2 regions of the Pedomonas mirosovicensis genome follow, and region 2 is predicted to be linked to the other one. Evidence: predicted binding sites of a transcription regulator. Region 2 holds the regulator's gene; the other holds the start of a gene.
What was found. Region 2 encodes LexA, which represses DNA repair genes until DNA is damaged. Its sites were predicted from a motif close to GTTCCNCNCTTGTTCT; they were not measured.

Region 1: recA (recombinase RecA) is a predicted target of LexA. The motif match lies at 2,477-2,492, and genes of this name have one in related genera.

What each region holds. Positions count from the first base shown of each region.
Region 1 covers NZ_JAKFIA010000001.1:1,558,400-1,562,821, reverse strand. Annotated here, with positions in the region: gene alaS (alanine--tRNA ligase) at 1-778, opposite strand, end outside; gene recA (recombinase RecA) at 1,361-2,425, opposite strand; gene L0C21_RS07530 (hybrid sensor histidine kinase/response regulator) at 2,570-4,422, opposite strand, start outside.
Region 2 covers NZ_JAKFIA010000001.1:1,879,199-1,883,620, reverse strand. Annotated here, with positions in the region: gene L0C21_RS08985 (ComEC/Rec2 family competence protein) at 1-893, shown strand, start outside; gene lexA (transcriptional repressor LexA) at 1,234-1,956, opposite strand; gene L0C21_RS08975 (molybdopterin molybdotransferase MoeA) at 2,012-3,214, opposite strand; gene moaC (cyclic pyranopterin monophosphate synthase MoaC) at 3,216-3,698, opposite strand; gene trpC (indole-3-glycerol phosphate synthase TrpC) at 3,703-4,422, opposite strand, start outside.

The sequences.
Region 1 (4,422 bases), 320 kb from region 2:
CGTCGGCCGAGGCCAGGATCAGCGCGCGCAGCGTATCGGTGTCATAGTTGTCGTGCTTGCCCTGGAGCACGGCTGCGATGCGCTCCAACCCCATGCCGGTGTCGATGGACGGGTGCGGCAGGTTGAGGCGGGTTTCCGCATCCACCTGCTCGTATTGCATGAACACCAGGTTCCAGATCTCGGTCCAGCGGTCGCCGTCCTCTTCCGGCGAACCCGGAGGTCCGCCGTAGATGTGCTCGCCGTGATCGTAGAAGATTTCCGAGCACGGGCCGCACGGGCCGGTGTCGCCCATGGACCAGAAGTTGTCCTTGGTCGGGATGCGGATGATGCGGTCATCCGAGAAGCCGGCGATCTTCTTCCACAGGTCGAACGCCTCGTCGTCCGTGTGGTAGACCGTCACCAGCAGCCGATCCCTGGAGATGCCCCACTCCTTGGTGATGAGCCGCCAGGCGCAATCGATGGCGCGCTCCTTGAAGTAGTCGCCGAACGAGAAATTGCCCAGCATCTCGAAGAAGGTGTGGTGGCGAGCGGTGTAGCCCACATTGTCCAGGTCATTGTGCTTGCCGCCGGCACGCACGCACTTCTGCGAGGACGTTGCCGTCTTGTAGGGGCGCGTCTCCAGCCCGGTGAACACGTTCTTGAACGGCACCATGCCTGCGTTGGTGAACATCAACGTCGGGTCGTTCCGCGGCACGAGCGGGCTGCTCGGCACCACCTCGTGGCCTTCGCGGCGAAAGAAGTCGAGGAAGGATGAGCGGATTTCGTTGGAACTGGCCACGCCTAAGCCTCTTTTCTAATCTTTCGGCCCTGGCCTCCCGCAAGGGGGGGAAGAAAGGGCCGAGCCTCCTGTCCTGTCTCAGCGGCCCGAAGACGGATTCCCGCCCGGACACCGCGATCAATTCGCGCCTGACTTAAGCTTTATGCGCTCTGGTGAAAAGAGGGATACGCACGAAGGATGCCCTTTGCCGCCCTTTGCCGCGCCCTCTGCCCCGGTTTTCCTTTCCGGTTCTGTGCTCCCCGTATCTTTTTGCGAGGGGCTTGCCCCCCACACGCGGAGGCGTGCATCCAAACAGATAGGAGGGGCTTGTTCCTCCCGCTCCCTGACGCTTGTCGGGCCGTGCGCGTGAACAGCGCAGGAGCCCACTGGAGCTGGAAAGGCAGGGCCGCGCTTCCGGCGCCTCCTTCAGTCTGACCGGCTGCGCCCCAAAACGAAGGGGGGTAGATCTCCAGCCCCAGAACGCACAATGGCCGGGCGTCCCCCTGCTTGTCACACGGAAACGCCCGGCCACTGTTTAGCTGTCCAGCTTACCTGTCCAGCAGGATCACGGGTTCTCCCTGAACCCTGACACGCAACGACGGCTTAGATGTCGTCTTCCTCGCTCGGCGAGGTCATCAGCGCCTCGGCAACGAGGCCGGCGTTACGCCGGATGGCCGCCTCGATGGTGTTGGCCATGTCCGGGTTCTCCAGCAGGAACCGCTTGGCATTCTCGCGGCCCTGGCCGATGCGCTGGCTGTCGTAGGAGAACCAGGCGCCCGACTTCTCCACGACGCCGGCCTTCACGCCGAGGTCGAGGATTTCGCCCATCTTGGAGACGCCCTCGCCGTACATGATGTCGAACTCGACCTGCTTGAACGGCGGAGCCAGCTTGTTCTTGACCACCTTCACCTTGGTCTGGTTGCCGACGATCTCGTCGCGCTCCTTGATCTGGCCGGTGCGGCGGATGTCCAGACGCACGGAGGCATAGAACTTGAGCGCGTTACCGCCGGTGGTGGTCTCCGGGCTGCCGTACATCACGCCGATCTTCATACGCACCTGGTTGATGAAGATCACCGTGCACTTGGACTTGGAGATGGAGCCCGTGAGCTTCCGCAGCGCCTGGCTCATCAGGCGGGCCTGCAGGCCGACGTGGCTGTCGCCCATCTCGCCTTCCAGTTCGGCGCGTGGCGTCAGCGCCGCCACCGAGTCAACGACCAGAATGTCGATCGCGCCCGAGCGCACCAGCGTATCGGCAATTTCAAGCGCCTGCTCGCCGGTGTCCGGCTGCGAGATCAGCAGCTCGTCGATGTTCACGTGCAGCTTACGGGCATAGACGGGATCGAGCGCGTGCTCGGCGTCGATGAACGCCGCGGTGCCGCCCGCCTTTTGCGCCTCGGCGATGGCATGCAGCGCCAGGGTCGTCTTACCCGAGGATTCAGGGCCGTAGATTTCGATAATGCGCCCGCGGGGCAGGCCGCCGATACCCAGCGCCATGTCCAGGCCGAGCGAGCCGGTCGAGATGGTCTCGATCTCGACTCCCGAGCTGCGCTGGCCCAGCTTCATCACCGAACCCTTGCCGAATGCCCGGTCGATCTGTGCCAGTGCGGCTTCCAGTGCGCGCGATTTATCCATAGAGTCTTTCTCGATCACCCGAAGAGATGCAGACATTTTCTTTTCTCCCGCATAGAGGCACAGAGCGTCGAACGCAACGCAGGCTTTGTACCTGTTTTGTTCTCATATGCAAGCTTGGCAGACAAGCCTTTGATTCCATTGGCATTAATTCATACATTTGGAACGCGTTCCTGCCTGGATTCAGGCAGTAATCCCGCCACTTGATTCGTTCTGCGCCGGCTTGCGGCCGATGGCCTCCCGCACCGCCTCGGCCAGTTCCTGCACCGAGAACGGCTTGGGCAGGAAGGCCACGTCCGGCACGTCGATGGAGCGGCGCAGCTGCTCCTCCGCATAGCCGGAGATGAAGATGATCCTGAGGTCCGGGTGGCGCTCGCGGGCATGGCGCACCAGGGTCGGCCCGTCCATGCTCGGCATCACCACGTCGGATATAAGAAGGTCGACCGGCTGGTCCAATCCCTCCATCACCTCTAGCGCCTCCTCGCCGTTGTTGGCGGTGAGCACGTTGTAACCCTTGCGCTCCAGCGCCCGCTTGGCGACGGCGCGCACCATGGCCTCGTCTTCCACCAGCAGCACGGTGCCATGCCCCCAGGTGTCGGACACCGCCTCCGCCGCCTTGGCTTCCTCCACCGCCTGCTCCTCGGGCGCGGCGATGTAGACCGGCAGGTAGATGGTGAAGGTGGTGCCCCGCCCCACCTCGGAATCGGCGAAGATGAAGCCGCCCGTCTGCTTGACGATACCATAGACGGTGGACAGCCCCAGCCCCGTGCCCTTGCCCACCTCCTTGGTGGTGAAGAACGGCTCGAAGATTTTGCCCAGGTGCTCCTTGGGGATGCCGTGGCCGGTGTCGGTGACGGCAATCACCACATAGTCCGCCGGCGGCATGATCTGGTAGCCCAGCTTCTTCACCTCCTCCGGCGCCACCTGGTAGGTGCGGATGGTCAGCTCGCCCGAGCCGCCCATGGCGTCGCGGGCATTCACCGCCAGGTTGACGATCACCTGCTCCAGCTGGCCGGGGTCGGCCCTGACCGGCCCCAGGTTGCGGCCGTGGATCATGTTGAGGGTGATGGTCTCGCCCATCAGCCGCTTCAAGAGGTTGGAGAGTTCGGCCAGCACGTCAGACACCTGCAGGATTTGCGGCCTCAGCGTCTGCTGGCGCGAGAAGGCCAGCAGCTGGCGCACCAGATTGGCGGCGCGGTTGGCGTTCTGGCGGATCTGGTTGAGATCCCCGAAGTCCGCGTCGCCCGGCGCGTGACGCAGCAGCATCAGGTCACAATAGCCGATGATGGCGGTGAGGATGTTGTTGAAGTCATGGGCGATGCCGCCGGCCAGCTGGCCCACCGCCTGCATCTTGGTGGCCTGGGTGATCTGCTGCTGCAGGCGCCGCTGCTCGGCGTCGTCGCGCAGCGCGATCACGGCCGCCGCGTCGCCGATGCCGATGTGGGCGATGCTGAGCCGCACCGGATCGGCCCGCCCGCCGCGCAGGCGGACCTGCAGATCCCGGTTCGGCAGGCGGCCGCTGGCGACGCTCCGCACCACCTCGGCGACCATGCTGGCGTCTTCCTCGTGCACCAGATCGACCGGATAGAGCGGCGTTGCCTCCGGCTTGATGCCGACCGCGTGCGTGAAGGCGCGGTTGATGTAGCGAAAGCGGCTGTCCCGGTCGACCGTGGCGAAACCGAACGGCAGGCTGTCGAGCAGGCCGTGCACGATATCGTCCGCCGCGCCGCCGGCCACCACCGTATGCGCGGTCTCGCGCAGCAGCAGGTAAACATAGCCGAAGGCTTCCCCGCCCCTGCCCTGGGGCGCGAGCGGAATCTCGGCCAGCCGCACCGGCACGGACGAGCCGTCCGCCGCCCGCAGCAGCACCTCGCTGTCATCGGCCAGGGCGAACAGCGCCGTCAGGTTCCGGCCCATCAGCTCGCTTGCATCGTAGCCGGAAATCCGGCCGCAGGCAGCGTTGATGGCCAGCACCTGCCCATCGCCATCGGCGGCGATGAGGCCGATGTCCGCCTGGCTCAGCCAGTCGCCCACAT
Region 2 (4,422 bases):
GCGCGGGGCTGATCCTCAGCAGCCTTGTGGCCGAGGCCATGCTTGCGCCCATCGCCATCCATCACTTCAACCAGACCGGCGTCTATGGCGTCGTTGCCAACTTCATCGCCATACCGCTCACCAGCCTCGTCATCATGCCGGGGCTGATGGCGGCGGTGCTGGCGGAGAGCGTGGGCGGGATCGACTGGGTGACAGAGGTGGTCCGGGTGGGGCTCGATCTCGTCATCGCGCTGGCGCGGGAGGTTTCAAGCTGGGAAGGCGCGGTGGTGCGCTGGCATACGCCGAGCAATCCGGCCTTCGGGCTGATGATGTTCGGCCTTGTCTGGCTGTGCCTGTGGCGCACGAGGCTGCGGCTCGGCGGTCTGCTGCCCATGCTGGCCGGCGTGGCGCTTGCCGCAATGACGCCGCGCCCGGACCTGTTCGTGAGCCAGGATGGCGGCATGATGGCGGTGCGGCTGGAGGATGGGCGCATGGCGTTCTCCACCCTACGGCGCGGCGCGTTCGCCCGCGAGATGTGGCTGGAGGAGAGCGGACTGGATACGACCGCCATGCTGCCATTGGCCGATATGGCGGCAACGCCGGGGCTGGTTCAGGACTGCGGCGAGGGGGTATGCCGGGTGGCGCTGTGGCAGGCCGGACGCTGGTGGTCGGTCGTGTGGCTGAAGGATTGGTTTGAGGCCCCGGCGCTGCGGCGCCTGTGCGCGGACAATGACATCGTGATCGCGCCGCGCCGCTTGCCGGGCTGGTGCGCGCCGAAACGGCTGAAGCTGGACGCCCCGGCGCGGGAGCGGCTGGGGGCCACAACGCTGCGCTTTCTCGATGGCGGCCGGCTTGACGTGCAGGGAGCTGAAACGCAGCGCGGCCGCCACCCGTGGGCCGCCGCCGGGCGTTGAGCGGGTTTAAGGGGTGTTGATTTTCATTGCAGGGGACTTGTCCCCCTGCGACCCCCCTTCGTTTTTGGGGACGCACCCGGTCAGGCGGTGGCGTGAAGGCTGGGGATTGACGAATGCTGGGGATTTAAATGGGGCGCGCCCGGTCGAACGGTTGTGTCGACGCGGAGACCCTAGACGGCTTTGCGCTCATGCAGGGCGCAGCCTGATAACGAAGGGCCCGATAATGTAAGGGAGGTGAAGGAGGGGCCTTATTGCTTGTGCGCCTCTGCACACGGGGCCCCTCCCGCAAAATCAAAATTCCACAATTAATCCAGTACCGGCCAGCGCAGGACCGGCCAACTCAATATCGGCGCATCAGGCCGACGAGCTTGCCCTGGATGCGGACGCGCTTGGGTTCGTAAACCTGCGTCTTGTAGGCAGCGTTGGCTGGCTCCAGCCGGACCTTGCCTTCCTTGCGGCGCAGGCGCTTCAGCGTCGCTTCCTCATCGTCCACCAGGGCAACGATGATGTCGCCGTCCAGCGCATGGTCGGCCTTGCGGATGATGGCGTAGTCGCCATCCAGAATGCCCGCCTCCACCATGGAGTCGCCCGAGACCTCCAGCGCGAAGTGCTGGCCGGGGCCAAGCAGCGCCGGCGGTACGGCCAGTTGGCGATCGCTCTCCAGCGCCTCGATGGGCTGACCGGCGGCGACGCGGCCATGCAGCGGAATCTCCACGAAGGATGCCGTGGTGGCTACAGCCGGGGCCTTCGGCTTGCCGAAGGTGCCACGCACCACGTTGTCGGCGGCAGCGATGGCGGCATCCCGATCGCTGGCCAGCTGCGGCTTGACACCGCGGGAGGGCGCAGCCGCATCAGGCAGGCGCAGCACCTCCAGCGCGCGGGCCCGGTTGGGCAGGCGGCGGATGAAGTTGCGCTCCACCAAAGCGTTGATGAGCCGATGCACGCCGGACTTCGATTTGAGGCCCAGCGCTTCCTTCATTTCCTCGAACGACGGCGAGATGCCGGTCGCCTCGAGGCGCTGATGAATGAAAATCAGCAGATCGTGTTGCTTGCGGGTGAGCATGCCCAAGTCCTTGTGGAACAGACTATGAACGTTCTATGAAAGTTCCACAAAGGCGTCAATCATTGTTGAGGGGCAGAAACGCGATATTCGACCCTTTTTCCGCGGCCGGAGCCTCGGCCGGGCGGATGGCGAGCGCATTGGCCTCCTCAAGGCGGGAGAGCATGGCGCTGTCCTGCACCGGGAAGGGGGTAACCTCCCAGCCGTCCGGCCCGGCGGCGACGTGGGCGCGCTGGTAATTGGCGCGCGGGCCGTTGGCGGGCATGTCCATCGTCAGACGGCCCTGGAGCGGCGCAGGGAATGGATTGGAGGCGCCCATGAGGTGGCGCACCAGCGGCAACAGGAACAGCTGGGCGCACACATAGGCCGAAACCGGATTGCCCGGCAGGCCGATGGCGACCGCATCGCCCAGCGTGCCCAGCATCATCGGCTTGCCGGGGCGCATGGCGATTTTCCAGAAATCGATGGTGGCGCCGGCATCGACGAGCGCCGCCTGCACGTAGTCGTGATCGCCCACCGACGCGCCGCCGACGGTGACGAGAATGTCCACGTCCTTCACGTCCGCGATGGCGTCGCGGATGACATCATGACGATCGGGCAGGATGCCGAGATCGGCGACTTCGGCCCCTGCCGCGCGGGCAAGAGCCGACAGCATGACGCCGTTGGAGTTGATGATCTGGTCCGGGCCGGGCTGCGCGCCGGGCGGCACCAATTCGTCGCCGGTGGCCAGAATGGCGATGCGCGGGCGGGCGTAGACCTCGGCCATGCCATGGCCGCTGGCGGCCATCAGCGCAATGGCGCGGGCGTTCAGCCGGCTACCGGCCTTGAGCAGCAGGGCACCAAGGGCGAAATCCTGCCCCGCCTTGCGGACGTGGCGTCCGGCAAAGCCGGGGCCTTCCTCCATGATGCGGATTGCGCCGTCCTCATAGGCCACGTCTTCCTGAAGGATGACCGTATCCGTGCCTTCCGGCATGGGCGCGCCGGTGAGAATGCGGATGGCGACGCCTTCTTCCCACACGCCATCGAACGCCTTGCCCGCAAGGGCCTCGCCGATGACCGGCATGGTCATGCCAGGGGCGATATCCTCGAAGCGGACGGCGTAGCCATCCATCGCCGAGGCGTTGAACGGCGGCTGGGAGAGCAGGGCAGTGACATCCTCCGCCAGATAGCAGCCGTGAGCCTCGTGAAGAGGCACGGTTTCGCGCCGGCGCGCGCCAGCGGCTGCCAGAACCCGTGCCTGCGCCTCCGCCACGCTCAGCATGTTACGCCTCCGCTTTAAAGGTACCCGATTTGCCGCCCGTCTTTTCCAGCAGGCGGACGCCTTCAATCCGCATCGCCTTATCCACCGCCTTGGCCATGTCGTAGACGGTGAGAAGGGCGATGCTTGCCGCTGTCAGCGCTTCCATCTCAACGCCTGTCTGGCCAGTGGTTTTCACCATGGCCATGACGGAAATGGCGAAGTCCTGCTCTTCCAACGCGAAATCGACCGAAATCTTCTGAATGGGCAGGGGATGACACAGCGGAATGAGGTCTGACGTGCGCTTGGCCGCCATGATGCCGGCGACACGGGCAACCGATAGCACGTCGCCCTTGGCGATGGCGTTGTCCCGAACGGCGGCAAAGGCTTGCGGAGACATGAGAATGCGCCCGGTGGCCAGGGCCCGCCGCTCGGTCGCGGCCTTGGCCGAGACATCGACCATGTGGGCCTCCCCGCCCGCGCCGATATGGCTGAGCCCGCCCGCCATAAGGTTACTCCGCCGCCAGGCCGAGGAGGGAGCGGGTGGCCGCCGTCACGTCCGGCTGGGCCATGAGGGATTCGCCCACGAGAAAGGTGGTGACACTGCGGGCGGCCAGCAGGTCCAGGTCCGCCTTGGTGCGAAGACCGCTTTCGCCGACCACCAGATAGCCCTGGGGCAAAAGGCTCGCCAGCTCGATCGTGGTGTTGATGTCCACGCTCATGGTCTTGAGATTGCGGTTGTTGATGCCGAGCAGGCGGGAGTTGAGACGGGTGGCCCGCTCCAGCTCCTCGGCGCTGTGCACCTCGACGAGCACATCCATGCCGAGGCTTTCGGCGGCGGCCTCCAGCTCGGCGGCCTGGCTGTCCTCAAGCCCGGCGATGATGAGCAGGATGCAATCCGCCCCGATGGCGCGGGCTTCGACCACCTGGTAGGGGTCGATCATGAAGTCCTTCCGCAGAACGGGCAGGGGTACCGTCCGCCGCGCGGCCTTGAGATAGGCGTTGCAGCCCTGGAAATAGGGTTCGTCCGTCAGGATCGAAAGGCAGGTGGCACCGCCCGCGAGATAGGCCTCGGCCAGTGCCGGCGGGTCAAAGTCCTCGCGGATCAACCCCTTGGAGGGGCTGGCCTTCTTGATTTCAGCGATGAGACCGTAACGGCCCTCGCGGCGGGCTCGCTCCAACGCCATCAGGAAACCGCGCGGCCGCTCCTGCGCCCTGGCGTCGGCCTCGAC